One region of the Burkholderia sp. BCC1977 genome, then DNA from elsewhere that is predicted to be linked to it. Evidence: predicted binding sites of a transcription regulator. Region 1 holds the regulator's gene; each other region holds the start of a gene.
The links. Region 1 encodes FliA, which starts transcription of late flagellar genes. Its sites were predicted from a motif close to CTAAAGTTTNNNNNNNNNNNGCCGNTA; they were not measured.
Positions count from the first base shown of each region.

Region 2: a site for FliA is predicted at 1,943-1,969, ahead of fliS (flagellar export chaperone FliS). Genes of this name have one in related genera too.
Region 3: a site for FliA is predicted at 1,200-1,226, ahead of flgK (flagellar hook-associated protein FlgK). Genes of this name have one in related genera too.

Region 1 covers NZ_CAJPGQ010000056.1:883-8,311, reverse strand. Annotated here, with positions in the region: gene ahcY (adenosylhomocysteinase) at 1-1,099, opposite strand, end outside; S-adenosyl-L-homocysteine riboswitch at 1,134-1,262, opposite strand; gene U5771_RS31120 (RNA polymerase sigma factor FliA) at 1,341-2,075, opposite strand; gene U5771_RS31115 (MinD/ParA family protein) at 2,098-2,916, opposite strand; gene flhF (flagellar biosynthesis protein FlhF) at 2,909-4,687, opposite strand; gene flhA (flagellar biosynthesis protein FlhA) at 4,684-6,786, opposite strand; gene flhB (flagellar biosynthesis protein FlhB) at 6,783-7,429, opposite strand, start outside.
Region 2 covers NZ_CAJPGQ010000029.1:46,470-53,898, reverse strand. Annotated here, with positions in the region: gene U5771_RS22875 (flagellar hook-length control protein FliK) at 1-1,028, opposite strand, end outside; gene U5771_RS22870 (flagellar protein FliT) at 1,104-1,436, opposite strand; gene fliS (flagellar export chaperone FliS) at 1,433-1,867, opposite strand; gene fliE (flagellar hook-basal body complex protein FliE) at 2,163-2,507, opposite strand; gene fliF (flagellar basal-body MS-ring/collar protein FliF) at 2,758-4,521, shown strand; gene fliG (flagellar motor switch protein FliG) at 4,511-5,506, shown strand; gene fliH (flagellar assembly protein FliH) at 5,499-6,182, shown strand; gene fliI (flagellar protein export ATPase FliI) at 6,176-7,429, shown strand, end outside.
Region 3 covers NZ_CAJPGQ010000060.1:7,981-15,409, forward strand. Annotated here, with positions in the region: gene flgJ (flagellar assembly peptidoglycan hydrolase FlgJ) at 1-116, shown strand, start outside; gene U5771_RS31930 (flagellar brake protein) at 335-1,090, shown strand; gene flgK (flagellar hook-associated protein FlgK) at 1,283-3,265, shown strand; gene flgL (flagellar hook-associated protein FlgL) at 3,289-4,530, shown strand; gene U5771_RS31945 (solute carrier family 23 protein) at 4,762-6,069, shown strand; gene U5771_RS31950 (hypothetical protein) at 6,112-6,699, opposite strand; gene U5771_RS31955 (spore coat U domain-containing protein) at 6,772-7,278, opposite strand; gene U5771_RS31960 (fimbria/pilus outer membrane usher protein) at 7,275-7,429, opposite strand, start outside.

The DNA of each region.
Region 1 (7,429 bases):
GGTCGACCTGCGGCTTGATGTTTTCCCACTGGTACTGGCGGGTCGACGCGACGTCGATTTCCGAGTCGAAGTGGCCGATGTTGCAGACGATCGCGTTGTGGCGCATCGCCTTCATGTGATCGTGGCCGATCACGTGGTAGTTGCCGGTCGCCGTCACGAAGATGTCGGCCTTGTCGGCCGCGTATTCCATCGTCACGACGCGGTAGCCTTCCATCGCCGCCTGCAGCGCGCAGATCGGATCGATTTCCGTGACCCACACGGTCGCGCCCAGGCCGCGCAGCGATTGCGCGCAGCCCTTGCCCACGTCGCCGTAGCCCGCGACGACCGCGACCTTGCCCGCGATCATCACGTCGGTCGCGCGCTTGATGCCGTCGACGAGCGACTCGCGGCAGCCGTACAGGTTGTCGAACTTCGACTTCGTGACCGAGTCGTTCACGTTGAACGCCGGGAACGGCAGGCGGCCGTCCTTTTCCATCTGGTACAGGCGGTGCACGCCGGTCGTGGTTTCTTCGGTCACGCCCTTGATGTGCGCGAGGCGCGTCGAGTACCAGGTCGGGTCGGCGTCGAGGTGCTTCGCGATCGACTTGTACAGCGCGACTTCTTCCTCGTTGGTCGGCTTCGCGATCACCGAACGGTCCTGCTCGGCCTTCGAGCCGAGGATCAGCAGCAGCGTTGCGTCGCCGCCGTCGTCCAGGATCATGTTCGCGAATTCGCCGTTCGGCCATTCGAAGATGCGGTGCGAGAACTCCCAGTATTCGTCGAGCGACTCGCCCTTGAACGCGAACACCGGCGTGCCGGCTTCGACGATCGCGGCGGCGGCGTGGTCCTGCGTCGAGAAGATGTTGCACGACGCCCAGCGGACATCGGCGCCGAGCGCCTTCAGCGTCTCGATCAGCACGCCGGTCTGGATCGTCATGTGCAGCGAACCGGCAATGCGCGCGCCCTTCAGCGGCTGCTGCGCCTTGTATTCGTCGCGGATCTGCACGAGGCCCGGCATTTCGGTCTCGGCGATGTTCAGTTCCTTGCGGCCCCAGCCGGCAAGCGCCATGTCGGCGACGATGTAATCCTTGGAAGCCTTGGAATCGATAATGGCGTTCATCACGCCCTCCTTTCTAAAAAAGTTCTAGAAATTGGTGACGTGAGCGCCGTTCAGGAAGCGGGGCCGGTGCGGCTACACGCGAAACTCGCGCCGCACGGCTGCTTGGTGAAGCTTTCCGAGCCTGGCGGACGCAGGATGGTCCGTCGCAACGCTCCTCGGAAAACGGGAGGGATTGTAGCAAATCGGCGCGGGAAATGCGCGCCGCGCGGCAGCGGCGGCGCGCGTGGGCGCAATGAAAGGGTCAGTTTTCCGCGCCGACCCACGCCTGTTCGCGCAACCGCGCGCGCAGGCGCGCGACGGCCTGGCTGTGCAGCTGGCACACGCGCGACTCGCTGACCTCGAGCACCGCGCCGATCTCGCGCAGGTTCAGCCCGCGCTCGTAGTACAGCGACATCAGCAGCTTCTCGCGCTCGGGCAACCGGTCGATCGCGTCGACGAGCGCCTCGCGCAGGTGGTCGTCGAGCAGCGCCGACAGCGGATCGGCGTGATCGACGCGATAGCGGTCGAGGAACGGCTCGTCGTCGGCCGCGCGATCGAAATCCTCGTAGTAGATGAGCTGGCTGCCGTGCAGGTCCTGCAGCATCCCCTGGTATTCGTCGAGCGGCATCTTCAGGTGCTGCGCGATCTCGGTCTCGCTCGCCGAGCGGCCGAGCTGCTGCTCGACCTGGTGCACCGCGTACTCGACCTCGCGCGACGTCTTGCGCAGGCTGCGCGGCAGCCAGTCGTTGCTGCGCAGCTCGTCGAGCATCGCGCCGCGGATGCGTTGGGTCGCGTAGGTCTCGAACTGCGCGCCCTGGTCTTCCTTGTAGCGGCCGGCCGCGTCCATCAGGCCGATCATGCCGGCCTGGATCAGGTCGTCGAGATCGACGCTCGCCGGCATCTTCGCGACGAGCTGCAGCCCCAGCCGCCGCACGAGCGGCGCGTATTGCGCGAGCACGTCGGCCTGGGTCATCTTTCCTTGAGCGTTGTACATCATGGCTCTCTCCTTCCGGTGGCGCTCACGCGGCGTGCGCCGCACCCGCCTCGTACGACGGCTTGCCGCCCGCATGCACGGCGCGGCCGGCACCCAGGCTCGGGCGCATCGGCCAGTACAGCAGGTCGGCGGCAATCTGCCGGTAATCGCGCGCGGCGGCCGACGACGGGAACGCGTCGACCGCGCTATGCATCAGGTCGCGCGCATGCTCGACGAGCGGATCCGCGCTCACGCAGCCGGCATCGGCGATCGACACCGTCAGGTAGCGGCTCGCGACGCCCGCGAGGTTGTCGAAGGCGGTCCTCGCGTCGGCGTGGCTGCCGACGTGATTGGTCAGCACGCGGAACTGCGCGATGGCGTGCGCGAAATGCAGGCGCTTCATGCACGCGTACGCTTCGGTGATCGCCTGCGCGGCGACCCGCGTGACGATCAGCACGTCGTGCGCCTCGCGCGCGAGCGCGGAGAACGCGCCGTCGGCACCGAGCTGCGCGTCGACCAGCACGATGTCGGCCTGGCCGTCGATGAAGTCGCTCAGTTGCGTATCGCTGTAGCCGTCGCGCGCGAGCCGCGCGGCCGCGCACAGGCCGAACCCGGCGGCGACGCGCGTGCGTTCGCCGTCGCGCAGCCAGGCGCCCGCGAGCGTCGCCGCGGCCGAGTGCACGTCGGCGCGCTCGTCGACGACGAGCACGTCCTTGCCGAGCGCGGCCAGCGCGGCCGCGACGTTCACCACGGTCGCCGTGCAGCCGACGCCCGCCGGCCCGCCCGTCACCGCGACGATGCGCGACGCGCGCCCGGCCAGCAGGCGCCGCAGCCCTTCGGCCTGGTCGATGATCCGTTTATCCAAATCGCACCTCGTGCAGCTCGGCGGTGGAACGGGCGGTCAGTGCGGAAAGCAGCGTCGGCATGTCCTCGTCCTGCGGCACGAAGGGCGAGCCGTCGCGCGGCACACAGAACGCGCTTTTCAGCAGGAATTTGGTCGACGCGACGTACAGGTTCTCCGGCACCTTCTGGCCGGTCGACACGTAGTGGACCGGCAGCTTGTAGCGGATCACCGTGTCGAGCACGCCGCCGAGGTGGGTCGCCTCGTCGAGCTTGGTCAGGATGCAGCCGGCGAGATCGGGGCACTCGGCCGCGCTGCGGTAAGCCTGCACGACCTCGTTGAGCGTGTCGCCGTGGCTCGTCGCGTTGAGCAGCAGCAGGCGCTGCACCGGCGCGTTCGCGCCGTGCAGCATCGCGATCTGGTCGGACAGCGCGCGGTCGCGCTGGCTCATGCCGATCGTGTCGATCAACACGATGTGCTTGTTGCGCAGCTCGGACAGCGCAAGCTCGAGATCGCCCGCATCCTTCACCGCGTGCACGGGCACGCCGAGGATCTTGCCGAAGATACGCAGCTGCTCGTGGCCGCCGATCCGGTAGCTGTCGGTGGTCAGCAGCGCGACCTTGCTCGCGCCGAAGCGCATCACGCAGCGCGCGGCGAGCTTCGCGGTGGTGGTCGTCTTGCCGACGCCGGTCGGCCCCATCAGCGCGAACACGCCGCCGCGCTCCATCAGCGCCTCTTCGTTCTCGAGCACCGGCAGGTTCGCCGCGAGCACCGACTGCGCCCATTCGGCGGCCTGCTCGAAGGTCTGCGCGCCGTCGCCGGACGGCAGGTTGTCGACCAGCATGCGCACCAGCTGCGCGGAGAAGCCGGCCGAGAACAGGTGCTTGGTCAGCGCGCCGTGCACCGGGCTGCGGCGCTGGCGGTCGTGCCACATCAGGCTGTCGAACTGCTCCTCCATCATCCCGCGCATCGCGCCGAGCTCGTGCATCACGGTGTCGTTGACGATGCTTTCGACGCGCGCCTTCACCGCGTCGGCCACCGCGGCAGCCGCGTCGGCGGACAGGCGCGTGCGTTCGGCTGGCTTCGCGGCGTTCGTTTCACTCTGGCGGGCCGTCGCGGCGGCGGCGGACGGCATCCGGCGTTCGGCGTCGCGCACGATGTCGCGCGCCCACCCGGCCGGCGTCGCGGCTGCGGCGTCCTGCTGCGTGCGGGGGGGCGCTTGCGGCGCGGCCGGGGCGGCCGGGGCGGCCGGCGTGCGGGCGATCAGCGCTTCGCGCTGCTGGGTCAGGCGCTTCGCGTGCTCGACGAGCCACGGCGCGGGTTCGGACGATGCCGCCGGCGTGCCGGCAGCGGGCATCGGCGCAATCGGCGCATTCGGCGCCGGCGATGCCGCCTCCATCGCGTGCGCGTCGGCATCGAAGGCAGCCGGCTCCGCGGCCGGCACCGTCGCTTCGGCACTCGCGCCGAACACCGACGAGAACACGTCCGGAAGCCCACCCTCGCCTGCCGCATACGGATTGACGGCCGGGCGCGCGAGCGCGGCACCCGGGCGCGACACGATGCCCGGCACGGCCGCGGCCGGCACGGATTCCGGCGTGCGCGGCGCGAGGCTGCGCGCCCGGGCCGCGGCCGGCGGCGTGACCGCGGCGAGGTCCGAGTCGGCGAGCGCGACGATTTCGACACTGCCGTCATCGAGCGTGCGGTTCGACAGCACGACGGCGTCGGCGCCCAGTGCCTCGCGCACGAGGCGAAGCGCGTCGCGGCTGGTCGCGCCGGTGAATTTGCGAATGTTCAAGCGGAACCCCCGATGACGTTAACGACTTTGATCGTGCGCGTGTCCGGCACTTCGGCATACGACAGCACTTTCAGTTGCGGCAGGCTGCGGCGCAGGAAACGCGCGAGCATCGCGCGCAGCGCGTGCTGCACCAGCAGCACGGGCGGCAGCCCGAGATTCTGTTGACGCAGCATCGCTTGCTGCGTGCCGGTCAGAAGGTTGTGCGCGAGGCCGGGCTCGAGGCCCGGGTTCGCGCCGGTGGCGAGCGCCTGCGACAGCACGCGCTCGAGATTCGAATCGAGGCCCATCACCTGCATCTCGCCCGCGCCCGGATACCACTGCTGCGTGATCGCGCGGCCGAGCGACAGCCGCACCGCGGCGGTGATCTCGTACGCGTCGCCGCGGCCCGCGTGTTCGGACACGGCCTCGAGGATCGTGCGCATGTCGCGGATCGGCACGCCTTCCTCGAGCAGGTTCTGCAGCACTTTCTGCAGCGTCGTCAGCGAGATCGTCTTCGGCACGAGGTCCTCGACGAGCGACGGCGCATCCTTGCCGGTGCGTTCGACGAGCGCCTGCACTTCCTGGCGGCCGAGCAGTTCGGCCGCGTGCTGGACGATCAGATGGTTCAGGTGCGTCGCGACGACCGTGCTCGCATCGACCACCGTGTAGCCGTACACCTGCGCCTGCTCGCGCATCGCGACGTCGATCCACACGGCCGGCAGCCCGAACGCCGGGTCCTGCGTCACGGCGCCCGGCAGCGCGGCCGTCACCTGGCCCGGGTTGATCGCGAGCCACTGGCCCGGAAACACTTCGCCCGCGCCGATCTCGACGCCCTTCAGCGCGATCCGGTACGCATTCGGCCGCAGCTCGAGGTTGTCGCGGATGTGGATCACCGGCGGCAGGAAGCCGATCTCCTGCGCGAATTTCTTGCGGATGCTCTTGATGCGCTTGAGCAGTTCGCCGTCGCTGTTCTTGTCGACGAGCGGAATCAGCCGGTAGCCGACTTCGAGGCCGAGCGGATCGATCAGTTGCACGTCGTCCCAGGTCGCCTCGTGGCTGTCGCCCGGCAGCGCGGCGGGCGGTGCGATCTCGGTCACGTCGCCGGCCGCCACGCGGGCCGCCGCGCGGCGGGTCTGCGTGCGGGCCAGCCAGATCGCGCCGCCGCCGAGCGCGAGGAACGCGAAGTGCGGCATGCCCGGGATCAGCCCCATCAGCACGATGATCGCGCCGGTGATGGTCAGCACGCGCGGGTTGGTGAACAGCTGGCCGGTGATCTGCGTGCCGATGTCCTCGTCGGTCGCGACGCGCGACACGATCACGCCGGCCGCCGTCGAGATCACCAGCGACGGGATCTGCGCGACGAGGCCGTCGCCGATCGTCAGCAGCGTGTAGTTGGTGCCGGCCGCGGCGAAGCTCATGTCGTGCTGCACCATCCCGACGATCAGCCCGCCGATCACGTTGATCGCCATGATGATCAGGCCCGCGATCGCGTCGCCGCGCACGAACTTCGACGCGCCGTCCATCGACCCGTAGAACTCGGCTTCCTGCGACACCGCGAGGCGGCGCTTGCGGGCCTGCTCTTCGTTGATGAGGCCGGCGTTCAGGTCGGCGTCGATCGCCATCTGCTTGCCGGGCATCGCGTCGAGGGTGAAGCGCGCGGACACTTCGGCGATCCGCCCCGCGCCCTTCGTGATCACCATGAAGTTGATGATCATCAGGATCACGAACACGATGATGCCGACCGCGAAGTTGCCGCCGACGAGGAAGTGGCCGAACGCCTCGATCACCTGGCCGGCCGCGTCGGGGCCGGTGTGCCCCTCGAGCAGCACGACGCGCGTCGACGCGACGTTCAGCGACAGGCGCAACAGCGTCGAGAACAGCAGCACGCTCGGGAATGCCGCGAAATCGAGCGGCTTCATCGTGTACATGCTGACGAGCAGCACCATCACCGACAGCGCGATGTTGAACGTGAACAGCAGATCCAGCAGCAGCGGCGGCAGCGGCAGGATCATCATCCCCAGGATCATGCAGATGAGGATCGGGCCCGCGAGCGCGCGCAGGTTGGTGCCCGCGAACGGATTCGGGCGCTTGGCGAACAGGCCGGTGGTCGGGGTGCTCATGCTGCGTTTCCTTGCTTGCCGAGCGTGTCTTCGGCTTCCTCACGCGCGTCGTCGGCCGATACCGACGCCCCCTTGTCGAGTTCGGCCGGGACGTCGAGATCGACCGGCGCGGCCGGGAAGGCGCCGCCTTCCGAGCGGAAGCGCCGCAACTGGTAGACCCACGCGAGCACCTCGGCGACGGCCGAGTACAGCGAGCCGGGAATCTCGCGTTCGAGTTCGACGTTGTGATACAGCGCACGCGCGAGCGGCGGCGCTTCGAGCAGCGGCACGTTGTGCTCGGCCGCGAGTTCGCGGATGCGCGCGGCGACGAGGTTCACGCCCTTCGCGACGACCTTCGGCGCGCGCATCTCGCCGTCCGTGTACTGCAGCGCGACGGCGAAGTGCGTCGGGTTCGTGACGACCACGTCGGCCTTCGGCACGGCGGCCATCATCCGGCGCCGCGCGATCGCGCGCTGCTGCTGGCGGATGCGGCCCTTCACGTGCGGATCGCCTTCGTTCTCGCGATGCTCGCGCTTCACTTCTTCCTTCGTCATGCGCAACTTCTTGTTGTACTGCCAGATTTGGTAAGGCACATCGAGCGCGGCGACCACCAGCATCCCGGCGACCGTCGTGCCGCAGCACACGGCGACCAGATGCATCGCCT
Region 2 (7,429 bases), on a different contig from region 1:
CCGCCCGGCTCGTCGGGCTCGATCGTCCAGTCGAGCCGTGCGCCGGGCCATGCCTCGCCCGTCCAGCGGAACTGGTCGGTCGCGAGTGCATCGAGCTGCTGCCGGACGATCGGCACGGCGGCCGGATGCACGGGAGCCGCTGCCTGCGCCTGCGGATCGGCCGACGCAGCGGCCAGTTCGGCGCGCGCCGGCGTCCAGCGCGTGCCGGGGTGGTCGCCGAGCGGGTCGGTCAGCGCGGCAGTGCCCGACGCAGTACCTGGCCGGGCGGCCAGCTGCGCGTTCTGCGCAAGCTCGTGCGGGACGGCACCGCCCGGCGCGGGCACACCCGGCTGCGTGACGGATCGCGGCGCCGCCGTCGGCAACGGCAGACGCTGCGCGAGCAGTTCGTCGAGCACGTCGGGCGCATCTTGCTGCGCGGCATCCGGGGCGGGTTGCACCGGCGCGGTCGTAAGGCGCGCCTGCGGTTCGCGCATCAGCGCGGCGAGCGGACGCTGGCCGGCCAGCCACTGCGCGAGATGGGATTCGTAGAAGAGGCCGCTTTCGCTCACGGCCTGCGCGAGCGCCGCGCGCAGCGCCGCGACGGGCGGCGCGGTCGCCGCAGCGCGCGCGGCCGCGACGTCCGACGCGGATGAGGCAGCGGACGAGGCAGCGGAAGAAGCGGCAGTGGAAGCGGCGGTGGACGCAGCCGGACCGGCGGCCGGCGGCCCGTCCGGCGACACGGCCGCCGCGGCGTTCAGCAGCACGGAAGGATCGGCCAGCAGCGGCGTGCGCCCGGCGATCACGGGCGTCGCGATGCCGCCCGAGCGCGAGATCGCGTCGAGCACGAGCGCGACATCGGACAGCGCGGTCTGCGCGGACGCCGGCGGCGCGGCCGGCGTGGCCCCTGTCGAAGACGGCGACGACGCGCCGGCGCCCGGCGTGCCGACCTGCGCCGCCGCGCCGCCGGCGGGCGCCGTCACGGTGCCGGTCAGCAGGCTGTCGAGGCGGCTCGCCAGCAGGGCGGCCGCAACGGAGTCGATACCGGTCATGATCGGAGCCTGATCACCTCAGCCACATCGTTGCGAAGCCGGGCACGCGGCAACCGCCGCCCCGGCAAACGGGCACTACCCGCGAGCGCGGTAGAGATCGGTCAATACCTTGGTCGAGCGCCGCGCCTCGAACAGCGCGGACAGCCGCGCGACTTCCGGGCTCGCGAGATCGCGGATCGCGGCGTCGTCGGCGAGGATGCGGCGGATCAGCGCGAGCTTGCGGCCGAGGTCCGCTTCGTCGAGCGCGACGCCCGGATCGGCCTCCTTCAACCCGTCGACGAGCCGCAGGAATTCGGCCTGCAACGCCGGCAGCGCGTTCCAGTCCGCGCCGCGCGCCGCGCACAGCATGCGGCCCGACACGGCCGCGAGCGCCTCGTAGCAGGCGAAGTATTCGGCCTTGAGTTTCATCGCGCCGCGCCCGCCGCCTGTTGCGCGGCCATGCGAGCGACTTCCGGGGCGATGCCCGTCCACGCTTCCTCGAGCGTCGCGAGCAGCCCGTCGACCTCGACCAGCATCGCGTCGCTCGCCTGCAGGTTGGCTTCCAGCAGGCGCCGGCCGATATACGCGTACAGCGCGTCGAGGCGCCCGGCGATCTGGCCGCCCGCGTCGCGGTTCAGCGACGCCTGCAGGCCGCTCTCGACGATCCCGATCGCCTTGCCGATCGCATCGCCGCGTGCGGGCACGTTGCCCTGCTGCAAATGCATGCGCGCGAGCGCAATGGCCTGTCGCGCGCCCTGGTACAGCATCGCGATCAGCCGGTGCGGGGAGGCGCCCATCACCCCCGTCTCGACGCCGACACGCGCGTACGCACTGGCTCCAGCGTGTCCTGGGGAAAACATGCGCTTCTCCTTGTGATGCGTTGGCTATGCGGTGGCCGCCGCCCTGCGGTGCACGACGCGGCCTTGTTCCAGAGTTATCGGAAGGGAATTGAAAAGCTTTAGGTGCACGGCCCGCCGGGCCGGCCGGCAAACCGCTCCCGGGGGTGGCCGCTCCGGGGTGGCCGTCGCCGGATGGCCGCTCCCGGATGCCCGCCCCCGGTTGGCCGTCCCCGGTTGGCCGCCCCCGGTTGGCCGTCCCCGGATGGCCGCCCCCGGATGGCCGCCCCCGGTTGCCCGTCCCCGGATGCCCGTCGCGTCACACCGACATCTGCATGATGTCGTTGTACGCGCTCACGAGCTTGTTGCGGACCTGGAGCCCGAACTGGAAACCGATGTTGGCCTTCTGCATGTCGACCATCACGTCGTTCAGCGACACGTTCGCCGCGCCGACCTCGAACGCCTGCGCCTCGCCGAGCGCGTGCTGCTGGTCGCCGCTGATCTTGTCGAGCGACGCCTTCATCGCGCTCGCGAACGTGCCGGCGGTCGCGGCGCCCGAGCCGGCGAGCGCCGCCGTCGGGCTCGCCACGCCGCCGCTCGCTTGCGCGGCCATCGCCTGCATCTGTTGCAACACCGAACCGATTCCGCTGACGTTGGCAGCCATGCTGTCCCCAGACCTATAAGAGATGAGACCCGGACGCACCGGGCGATCCAACGGCGCCGCACGACGCGCACCATGCCGGATCGCGAAAAAGGATAGCAGCGCGGCGCGCGCCAAAGCCGTGAAAGTACGGGGGAAACTCCGCTCTTTTCGGTCGATCGGAGTCGCGCCCGGGTCCCGATAATCGCATCGTGTCATTGTCCGTCCGCTCGTCCGAGCGGCTCAGTCGTCCCGCTCCGGAGAAACTCCACGCATGGATTCGCAGGCCAACTCGCTGATCAACCCCGACGCCCGCACGGGCCTCGCCAGCCCGGTGCCAGGCGCCACCGCGGCCGCCGCGTTGCCGGGAGCAGGCGGCGCCGGCGCGGACTTCGGGTTCGGCGGTTTCGCGGAACGCCTCCCCGGCATCTCGCGGATGAAGGGCAACCCGAAGCTGCCGTTCGTGATCGCCGTCGCGCTCGCCATCGCCGCGATCACCGCGCTCGTGCTGTGGAGCCGCGCGCCCGACTATCGCGTGCTGTACAGCAACCTGTCGGACCGCGACGGCGGCGCGATCATCACCGCGCTCCAGCAGGCAAACGTTCCCTACAAGTTCGCCGACGCCGGCGGCGCGATCCTCGTGCCGTCGAACCAGGTGCACGAAACGCGCCTGAAGCTCGCCGCGATGGGCCTGCCCAAGGGCGGCTCGGTCGGCTTCGAGCTGATGGACAACCAGAAATTCGGCATCAGCCAGTTCGCCGAGCAGGTGAACTACCAGCGCGCGCTCGAAGGCGAGCTGCAGCGCACGATCGAATCGATCAACGCGGTGCGCGGCGCGCGCGTGCATCTCGCGATCCCGAAGCCGTCGGTGTTCGTGCGCGACAAGGAAGCGCCGAGCGCATCGGTGTTCGTCGACCTCTACCCGGGCCGCGTGCTCGACGAGGGCCAGGTCCAGGCGATCACGCGGATGGTGTCGTCCGGCGTGCCCGACATGCCGGCGAAGAACGTGACGATCGTCGACCAGGACGGCAACCTGCTGACGCAGTCCGCGTCGGCGTCCGGCCTCGACGCGAGCCAGCTCAAGTACGTGCAGCAGGTCGAGCACAACACGCAGAAGCGCATCGACGCGATCCTCGCGCCGATCTTCGGCACCGGCAACGCGCGCTCGCAGGTCAGCGCGGACATCGATTTCTCGAAGCTCGAGCAGACCTCGGAAAGCTACGCCCCGAACGGCACGCCGCAGCAGACCGCGATCCGCAGCCAGCAGACCAGCAGCGCGACCGAGCTCGCGCAGGGCGGCGCCTCGGGCGTGCCGGGCGCGCTGTCGAACACGCCGCCGCAGCCGGCCTCCGCGCCGATCGTCGCCGGCAACGGCCAGAACGGGCCGCAGTCGACGCCCGTCAGCGACCGCAAGGACCAGACCACCAACTACGAGCTCGACAAGACGATCCGCCACGTCGAGCAGCCGATGGGCAACGTGAAGCGGCTGTCGGTCGCCGTCGTCGTCAACTACCAGCCGGTCGCCGACGCGAAGGGCCACGTGACGATGCAGCCGCTGCCGCCCGCGAAGCTCGCGCAGATCGAGCAGCTCGTGAAGGACGCGATGGGCTACGACGAGAAGCGCGGCGACTCGGTGAACGTCGTGAACAGCGCGTTCTCGACCGTCAGCGATCCGTACGCCGACCTGCCGTGGTGGCGCCAGCCGGACATGATCGCGATGGCGAAGGAAGCCGCGAAGTGGCTCGGCATCGCGGCGGCCGCGGCGGCGCTCTATTTCATGTTCGTGCGCCCGGCGATGCGCCGCGCGTTCCCGCCGCCCGAGCCGGTCGCGCCGGCGCTCGCGGCGCCGGAGGATGCGGTCGTGCTCGACGGCCTGCCCGCCCCGGACAAGACCGACGAGCCCGATGCGCTGCTGCTCGGCTTCGAGAACGAAAAGAACCGCTACGAACGCAACCTCGACTACGCGCGCACGATCGCCCGCCAGGATCCGAAGATCGTCGCCACCGTCGTGAAGAACTGGGTGTCCGATGAACGCTGAAGGCCTGACCAAGAGCGCGCTGCTGCTGATGTCGATCGGCGAGGAAGAGGCCGCTGAAGTATTCAAGTTCCTCGCGCCGCGCGAGGTGCAGAAGATCGGCGCCGCGATGGCCGCGCTGAAGAACGTCACGCGCGAGCAGGTCGAGGACGTGCTGCAGGAGTTCGCGAAGGAAGCCGAGCAGCACACCGCGCTGTCGCTCGATTCGAGCGAGTACATCCGCTCGGTGCTGACCAAGGCGCTCGGCGAGGACAAGGCCGGCGTGCTGATCGACCGGATCCTGCAGGGCAGCGACACGAGCGGCATCGAAGGCCTGAAGTGGATGGACTCGGGCGCGGTGGCCGAACTGATCAAGAACGAGCATCCGCAGATCATCGCGACGATCCTCGTGCACCTCGACCGCGACCAGGCGTCCGAGATCGCGTCGTGCTTCACCGAGCGGCTGCGCAACGACGTGATGCTGCGGATCGCGACGCTCGACGGCATCCAGCCGGCCGCGCTGCGCGAGCTCGACGACGTGCTGACCGGCCTGCTGTCCGGCAGCGACAACCTGAAGCGCAGCCCGATGGGCGGCATCCGCACCGCGGCCGAGATCCTCAACTTCATGACGAGCAATCATGAAGAAGGCGTGCTCGAAAGCGTGCGCCAGTACGACGCCGACCTCGCGCAGAAGATCGTCGACCAGATGTTCGTGTTCGAGAACCTGCTCGACCTCGAGGATCGCGCGATCCAGATGGTGCTGAAGGAAGTCGAGTCGGAAACGCTGATCATCGCGCTGAAGGGCGCGCCGCCCGCGCTGCGCCAGAAGTTCCTCGCGAACATGTCGCAGCGCGCGGCCGAACTGCTCGCCGAGGATCTCGACGCGCGCGGCCCGGTGCGCGTGTCCGAAGTCGAGACGCAGCAGCGCCGCATCCTGCAGATCGTGCGCAACCTCGCCGAAAGCGGTCAGATCGTGATCGGCGGCAAGGCGGAAGACGCGTATGTCTGATTCCGCGCGCGACCGCGCCGGCACCCTCACCGCGTACCAGCGGTGGGAGATGGCGTCGTTCGATCCGCCGCCGCCCCCGCCGCCGCCCGACGACGCGGCAGCGGCCGCCGCCGCGCTCGCCGAGGAACTGCAGCGCGTGCGCGACGCCGCGCATGCCGAAGGCCATGCGGCCGGTCACGTCGAAGGCCAGGCACTCGGTTACCAGGCCGGTTTCGAGCAAGGCCGCGAGCACGGTTTCGAAGCCGGCCAGGCCGACGCCCGCGAGCAGGCCGCGCAGCTCGCGGCGCTCGCCGCGTCGTTCCGCGAAGCCGTGTCGAGCGTCGAGCACGATCTCGCGTCCGAGCTCGCGCAGCTCGCGCTCGACATCGCGCAGCAGGTCGTGCGCCAGCACGTGAAGCACGATCCCGCCGCGCTCGTCGCGGCGGTGCGCGACGTACTCGCCGCCGAGCCGGCGTTGTCCGGCGCGCCGCATCTCGCGGTGAATCCGGCCGACCTGCCCGTCATCGAAGCCTATCTGCAGGACGATCTCGATACGCTCGGCTGGAACGTGCGCGCCGACGCGTCGATCGAGCGCGGCGGCTGCCGCGCGCACGCCGCGACGGGCGAGGTCGACGCGACGCTGCCCACCCGCTGGCAGCGCGTCGCCGCCGCGATCGGCAAGGTGAGCGCATGGTGACGCCCACGCGCGAATCGATCCTGTACGACGGTATGACGCCGCTCGAACGCGAGCTCGCGCTCGCGTCGTTCGGCCCCGACGGCATGCTCGACACCGCGCACGACGCGCACGACGCGCCGGCGCACGCGACGGATGCCGCCGGCGATGCGCCGCGCGCGCCGCACAATCCGCATCTCGCGCACTGGCGCACCCACCTGAACGGGCTCGCGACACGCAGCCACCGCGCGCTGCCGTTGCGGCCGTGCGGGCGCCTCACGCGCGCCGCGGGCCTCGTGCTCGAGGCGATCGGGCTGCGCCTGTCGGTCGGTGCCGAATGCACGATCGAATTGCCGCCCGGCAGCACGCTGCCGCACGCGGAAGCGGAAGTCGTCGGGTTCTCCGGCGATCGCCTGTTCCTGATGCCGACCACCGACGTCGCCGGCGTCTTGCCCGGCGCGCGCGTATGGCCGCTGGAGGCCGCGCCCGTCGCCGATCCGCTCGCGGGCGCCAAGCGGCTGCCGGTCGGCTGGGAGATGCTCGGGCGCGTCGTCGACGCGTCGGGCCGCCCGCTCGACGGCCTGGGCCCGCTTGCGTCGAAGGTCGACGCGCCGCTGTCGGCGCCGTCGATCAACCCGCTCGATCGCGAGCCGATCCACCACGTGCTCGACGTCGGCGTGCGCGCGATCAACGGGCTGCTCACCGTCGGCCGCGGGCAGCGAATGGGCCTGTTCGCGGGCTCCGGCGTCGGCAAATCGGTGCTGCTCGGCACGATGGCGCGCTACACCAGCGCGGAAGTGATCGTGATCGGGCTGATCGGCGAACGTGGCCGCGAAGTGAAGGAATTCATCGAACAGATCCTCGGCGAGGACGGGCTCGCGCGCTCGGTCGTCGTCGCGGCGCCGGCCGACGTGTCGCCGCTGCTGCGGATGCAGGGCGCCGCCTACGCGACCTCGCTCGCCGAATATTTCCGCGACCAGGGCAAGCACGTGCTGCTGCTGATGGATTCGCTGACGCGCTACGCGATGGCGCAGCGCGAGATCGCGCTCGCGATCGGCGAGCCGCCCGCGACCAAGGGCTATCCGCCGTCGGTGTTCGCGAAGCTGCCCGCACTCGTCGAGCGCACCGGCAACGGGCCCGAAGGCGGCGGCTCGATCACCGCGTTCTACACGGTGCTGACCGAAGGCGACGACCAGCAGGACCCGATCGCCGACTCGGCGCGCGCGATCCTCGACGGCCACATCGTGCTGTCGCGCGCGCTCGCCGAAGCC
Region 3 (7,429 bases), on a different contig from region 1:
TGCTGAGCGCGAGCCGCAGCGTCGAGGGCTTCGCGCACGGGCTGCAGAAGGCCGGCTACGCGACCGACCCGAATTACGCGAAGAAACTGATCTCGATCATGCAGCAGATCGGCTGAGGGGCCCGCCCCGCCGCCCGTTTGCAGTCTTACGGACCGCGCCCGGCACCCCGCCGCGCGCGGTTTCAACGTTTGCGCGAAAAAAACCGGCGTTTCGATCTAAACTTTCGGGGAGCACTGCCGCTAAGTGTGAGAGACCTGTAACCGGGCCATGTTCTGGCCCGGTTTTACTGCGCACCGGTCGTCCCGGGCGCCCATGAAAAGAAAACCGGCTAGCCATGAATATCGAAACGTCGACCGATCCGAGCCTGGATGCGGGCCATTCCGGGCCCGACTACGCCCGCCGCAATCCGCTGGAGATCGGCGTGCAGCTGCGCAACCTCGTGAACCGCGGCGACTTCCTGACCGTCCAGTACCCGGGCGGCCAGCTCGTCACGCGCCTGCTCGAGGTCGATGTCGGCGCGCGCACGTTCACATTCGACTGGGGCGCGCTGTCCGAGCAGAACGCCGGCATCCTCGGCGCGTCGCACTGCACCTTCGCGGCCGCGCCGGAAGGCGTGCGCGTCGAATTCACCACGGGCACGCCGCGCGAGACGCGCTACGAGGGGCTGCCCGCGTTCGTCGCCGATTTCCCCGACGTGCTGATGTGCATCCAGCGCCGCGAGTATTTCCGCGTCGATGCGCCGATCGTCGATCCGTTCCTGTGCCGCGGCGAGCTGCCGGACGGCGAGCGCTTCACGTTCGAGGTGCATAACCTGTCGCTCGGCGGCGTCGGGCTGCGGACGGCCGACGAGCGCGTCGAGGCGCTCGAGGTCGGCACGCTGTTGCCGGGCGTCGAGCTCGAGCTGACCGGCCACGGCAAGCTGTCGCTCGACCTGCAGCTGGTGTCGCAGCGTTCGACCCAGATGCCGAACGGCTCGCGCCGCTACCAGCTCGGCTTTCGCTTCATGTCGCTGCCGGGCAGCGCGGAGAACACGCTGCAGCGCCTGATCACGCAGCTCGAGATGAAGCGCCGCTCGCTCGCGCGGGCCTGACGCACCCGCTCGCGGCCCCGCTCGGGGCCGCTTCCGCACCGGCGCCGGCAGCGTCCGCCGGGGCGCGCGACAGACGGCGCGCACGCGCGCGCCGCATGCGCATTTTTTCCTCAATTTTTCCGATCCGCGGCCGTTATACCGGGAGTCACGCAACCCGGCGGCCGCAGCGCGGCCGGCTCATCAGGATCGCGCATGTCCAACACACTCATGAACCTCGGCGTCAGCGGCCTCAATGCCGCGCTCTGGGGCCTCACGACGACCGGCCAGAACATCAGCAACGCCGCGACGCCCGGCTATTCGGTCGAGCGCCCGGTCTATGCCGAAGCGAGCGGCCAGTACACGGCGAGCGGCTACATGCCGCAGGGCGTGAACACCGTCACCGTGCAGCGGCAGTACAGCCAGTACCTGAGCGACCAGCTGAACGGCGCGCAGTCGCAGGGCGGCTCGCTGTCGACGTGGTATTCCCTCGTCGCGCAACTGAACAACTACGTCGGCAGCCCGACGGCCGGGATCTCGACCGCGATCACCGGCTATTTCACCGGCTTGCAGAACGTCGCCAACAGCGCCGCCGATCCGTCGGTGCGGCAGACCGCGATCAGCAACGCGCAGATCCTCGCGAACCAGCTCAACGCGGCCGGCCAGCAGTACGACGCGCTGCGCCAGAGCGTGAATACGCAGCTCACCAGCACGGTGTCGCAGATCAACACGTACACCAAGCAGATCGCGCAGCTGAACCAGCAGATCTCGGCGGCGAGCAGCCAGGGGCAGCCGCCCAACCAGCTGATGGACCAGCGCGACCTCGCGGTGTCGAACCTGTCGAGCCTCGCCGGCGTGCAGGTGGTGCGCAACGACAGCGGCTACAGCGTGTTCCTCGCGGGCGGCCAGCCGCTCGTCCTCGCCGACAAGAGCTACCAGCTCGCGACCGTCACGTCGTCGTCCGATCCGAGCGAGCTGACCGTCGTGTCGCAGGGGATCGCCGGCGCGAACCCGCAAGGCCCGAACGAGGCGCTGCCGGACGCGTCGCTGTCGGGCGGCACGCTCGGCGGCCTGCTCGCGTTCCGCAGCCAGACGCTCGACCCCGCGCAGGCGCAGCTCGGTGCGGTCGCGGCCAGCTTCGCCGCGCAGGTCAACGCGCAGAACGCGCTCGGCGTCGACCTGTCGGGCAAGGCGGGCGGCGACCTGTTCACGGTGGCGGCCCCGGCCGTCTATTCGAACCAGGGCAATACCGGCAACGCGTCGCTGTCCGTGTCGTTCGCCAACGCGTCGCAGCCGACGACGAGCGACTACACGCTGTCGTACGACGGCACCAACTACACGCTGACCGACCGCGCGAGCGGGTCGGTGGTCGACCAGAAGGCGGGGCCGATGCCGGTCTCGCTCGGCGGGCTGAACTTCTCGTTCTCGTCCGGCGCGATGAATGCCGGCGACCAGTTCACCGTGCTGCCGACGCGCGGCGCGCTGGACGGCTTCGGCCTCGCGACGACGAGCGGCTCGGCGATCGCGGCCGCGTCGCCGGTCGTCACGTCGGCGTCGAGCACCAACATCGGCACCGGCAAGATCGCGCTGAGCGGGGTGACCGCCGGCTATCAGGTGCCGTCGACCAAGCTGACCTACGACGCGGCGACGAAGTCGCTGTCGGGCTTCCCGGTCGGCACCACGGTGACGATTCCGGGCACGCCGCCGACGTCGGTGACGATCAACAATCCGACCGACTCCGTGCCGTACGACCCGTCGGCCGGCGCGGCGATGACGATGTCGGGCACGGCCGCGGGGGCGCTGAACGGCGTGACCGTCACGCTGTCGGGCACGCCGTCGGACGGCGATTCGTTCACGATCGGGCCGTACGCGGGCGGCACGAGCGACGGCAGCAACGCGCTCGCGCTGTCGCAGCTCGTCAACGCGAAGACCCTCGGCGGCGGCACCACGACGCTCACGGGCGCCTATGCGAAGTACGTGAACAACATCGGCAACTCGGCGAGCCAGCTCAAGTCGTCGAGTACCGCACAGACGGCGCTGGTCGGCCAGATCACGTCCGCGCAGCAGTCGGTGTCGGGCGTGAACCAGAACGAGGAAGCGGCGAATCTGATGCAGTACCAGCAGCTCTATCAGGCCAACGCGAAAGTGATCCAGACGGCGGCCTCGCTGTTCCAGACCGTGCTGGGCCTGTTCAGCTGACCGGATTCGAGAGGATAGAAACGATGCGGATTTCCACGACCCAGTTCTACCAGCTGAACGTCGGCCAGATGAACGATCAGCAGGCCCAGCTCGCGCAGCTTTATCAGCAGATCTCGAGCGGCGTGAGCCTCACGACCCCGGCCGACAACCCGGTGGGCGCGGCGCAGGCCGTGCAGCTGTCGATGACGTCGGCCACGCTGTCGCAGTACGCGGCGAACCAGAGCACGGCGCTCGCGTCGCTGCAGACCGAGGACCAGACGCTGCAGAGCGTCAGCAGCGTGCTGACCGGCGTGCAGACGCTCGTCGTGCGCGCGGGCGACGGCTCGCTGGCCGACAGCGACCGCTCGGCGCTCGCGACGCAACTGCAAGGCTATCGCGACCAGCTGATGACGCTCGCGAACTCGAACGACGGCGCCGGCAACTACCTGTTCGCCGGCCTGAACAACTCGTCGGCGCCGTTTACGAGCAGCCCGAACGGCAGCGTCAGCTACGTCGGGGACTCCGGTACGCGCGACGTGCAGATCGGCGATTCGAGCCGCGTGTCGCAGGGCGACACCGGTTCGGCGGTGTTCATGTCGGTGCAGTCGCTCGGCAGTGCGCCGGTGCCCGCGGCCGGCGCAGGCAACCTGGGCACCGGTACGATCACGGCGGTGACGGTCACGAGCCCGGCGGCCGCGACGAACGGCGACCACTTTTCGATCACGTTCGGCGGCACGGCCGCCGCGCCGACCTACACGGTCACCGACAGCTCGGCCAAGCCGCCGACCACCACGCCCGCGCAGGCATACACGTCGGGTTCGGCGATCGCGCTTGGCGGCGGGATGACGGTAGCCGTGTCGGGCACGCCGGCCGCCGGCGACACGTTCAGCGTGGCGCCCGGCCCGCAGGCGAGCGGCGGCGCGGACATCTTCTCGACGCTCGATGCGATGATCTCGGCGCTGAAGACCCCCGTGACCGGCAACGCCGTCGCGGCCGCGTCGCTGACGAACGCGTTGATGACCGGCTCGATCAAGCTCGGCAACACGATGCGCAACGTGACGACGATCCAGGCGTCGGTCGGCGGCCGCGAGCAGGAAGTCAAGGCGATGCAGACCGTCAACCAGACCGCGGCGCTGCAGACGACCAGCAACCTGTCGGACCTGACCAGCACCAACATGGTGACGACCATCAGCCAGTACCTGCAGGTGCAGAACGCGCTGAGCGGCGCGCAGAAGGCCTACGCGCAGCTGCAGAACATGTCGCTGTTCCAGTACATCAATCCGTGATCCCCGCGGCGCCCGCTGCGATGTGAGCGCCCGCTTACATCGCGCGGCGTCCCGGCCCACCGCTGCCGGGCGCCGCCGATGCCGTCGCGCCGCCCGGATGCCCGTCCGGCGGGCACGACCGCCGCCCCGGCGGTTCACGCTTGCCAGCCCCATTTCCGCTCCGTAAACTCGCGCCAGATTCCAGACCGGCGCACCGTCCGCAGCCGGCGTTCGACAGGAGCCCTTTTCCCCATGTCCGATTCCTACTTCCCGCGCTGGCGGGTGCAACCGACCGGCGCGGTCTCGCGCGTGGTCGGCCCCGACGAACGCCTGGCGTGGCCGCAGATGGTCGCGATGGGCGTGCAGCACGTCGTCGCGATGTTCGGCTCGACCGTGCTCGCGCCGCTGCTGATGGGCTTCGACCCGAACCTGTGCATCTTCATGTCGGGCATCGGCACGCTGCTGTTCTTCGTGCTGGTTGGCGGCCGCGTGCCGAGCTACCTCGGCTCGAGCTTCGCGTTCATCGGCCTCGTGATCGCGGTGACGGGCTACGGCGGCAGCGGGCCGAACCCGAACATCCCGGTCGCGCTCGGCGGGATCGTCGCGTGCGGCGTCGTGTACGTCGCGCTCGGCGCGCTGGTGCAGGCGATCGGCACGCGCTGGATCGAGACGCTGATGCCGCCCGTCGTCACCGGCGCGGTGGTCGCGGTGATCGGGCTGAACCTCGCGCCGATCGCGGTCAAGGGCGTGTCGGGATCGACCTTCGAATCGGTGATGGCGCTCGTCACGGTGCTGTGCGTCGGCGGCGTCGCGGTGTTCGCGCGCGGGATGATGCAGCGCCTGCTGATCCTCGTCGGGCTGGTGATCGCCTACGTGATCTACGCGATCGCGACCAACGGGATGGGCCTCGGCAAGCCGGTCGATTTCGCGATCGTCGCGCATGCCGCGTGGTTCGGCGTGCCGAGCTTCCGTGCGCCGGTGTTCGATCCGCACGCGATGCTGATGCTCGCGCCGATCGCCGTGATCCTGGTCGCGGAGAACCTCGGCCACATCAAGGCTGTCAGCGCGATGACGGGCACCAACCTCGACCGCTACGTCGGTCGCGCGTTCATCGGCGACGGGCTCGCGACGATCGTGTCGGGCAGCGTCGGCGGCACCGGCGTGACGACCTACGCGGAGAACATCGGCGTGATGGCCGTCACGCGGATCTATTCGACGCTCGTGTTCGCGGTCGCGGCGCTGATCGCGATCGGGCTCGGCTTCTCGCCGAAGTTCGGCGCGGTGATCCAGACGATCCCGGGCCCGGTGCTCGGCGGCGTGTCGATCGTCGTGTTCGGGCTGATCGCGGTGACGGGCGCGCGGATCTGGGTCGTCAACAAGGTCGACTTCTCCGACAACCGCAACCTGATCGTCGCGGCCGTCACGCTGGTGCTCGGCGCCGGCGACTTCTCGCTGAAGATCGGCGGCTTCGGGCTCGGCGGGATCGGCACCGCGACGTTCGGCGCGATCATCCTGTACGCGATCCTGCGCAAGGAAAAGGAACCGGGCCCGGTGGTGTGAGCCGCGGCGGGAGCGGGGCCGCGGGCGCCGGCGTATCGGCCGTCACGGATTCGGCTGCACCGAAAACGTCAGCGGCCATGCAAAGGTCCCGTCCTTCGCCTTCGGCGCGAACACGAAACGATAGGTCAGCGTGAACGTCGTCTTCAGCGCCGTATAGGGCACGGCGATCGTACCGCCCGTCCCCGGCAGCACGACCTTGCCGCCGAAGCCGGTGATCTCGATCGAACTGAACTGCGACTGGTTGGCGGCAGCGACCTGCACGAGCACCGTGTACCCGGCCCGGTCGTTGGTCTGGATCGCGAGGGTCGTCCCGGACGGGTTGCTGGCGTTCGGCACGGCCAGGTAGCCGATGCTCGTGTCCTTGTTCGCGATCACGAGCTTCGCCGGATTGGTCGCGTTGAGCCGCGCATACGCCTGGACCGTCGCGCCGACCTGCACCGACCGGCTGGCCTGCTTCGCATCGGTATGGCCGGGCGCGGCGCCGAGCAGCGCGATCGACAGCGCTGCCAGCGCGGCGAGCGGCGCGCGTGCGCGGCCGCCGGCCCGTCGAGGCGCGAGCGGCCGCGTGCGGGTCCGTGCGCATCGGGCGCACCGCGATGCGGCGGCGCTCGCTGTCTCGGTTCGATTCATGTCTGCCCCCGTTGTCCGAGTCCGTGATGGCGATCGATGGCGGCATGCGCGACGCATGCGCCGCCGGCTCGCCTAGTAGTTGAACAGGATCGTGATGTTGTGGTCCGCGTAGCTGCCCGGCACGACGTTCTGGCCGCCGCGGATCAGCCCGTACACAGTGGCGTTGAAGGCGCCGGCGCCCGAGATCTTGCCCCACGAAATCACCGATGTGCCGCTCGTGCCGTCGCCCCAGATCGACGTGTGCGCGCTGTCGAGATACAGGTTGTAGCCGAGCGTCTGGGTGCCGCCGGTCCGCGTCATCAGGCGGTTCGCGAAGGTGCCGCCGCCCGCGCTCGCGGTGACCGTCGGCGTGGCGTTGCCGCTGCCGGTGCAGTTGACCGAGATCGTGACGGCGGACGTGGCGGCGTTGATCGTGTCGTAGGTGCCGAATGCCATCGACGACGGCGCATTCATCGTGCAGGTCGTTGCCGCGCGCGCGGGCGGTGCGGCCAGCACGACGGCACCGGCCGCGAGCGCCGCGGCGGCCCCGCGAAAGCGTGCGAGCCGGACCGGCCGCCCGCCATGCTTGCGATGTCTCATGGTGTGACTCCCTTGCAAAGATGGGTGCCCAGGTCCGGCAGCGGTTCGTCGCCGGCGGGAAAGCGCACGGTCACGTCGCACTGCCGGTCGCGCCACGCCGCATGCAGGTGGTTCTGCTCCGACAGGCCGGTGACGTAGACGACGCCGTCGC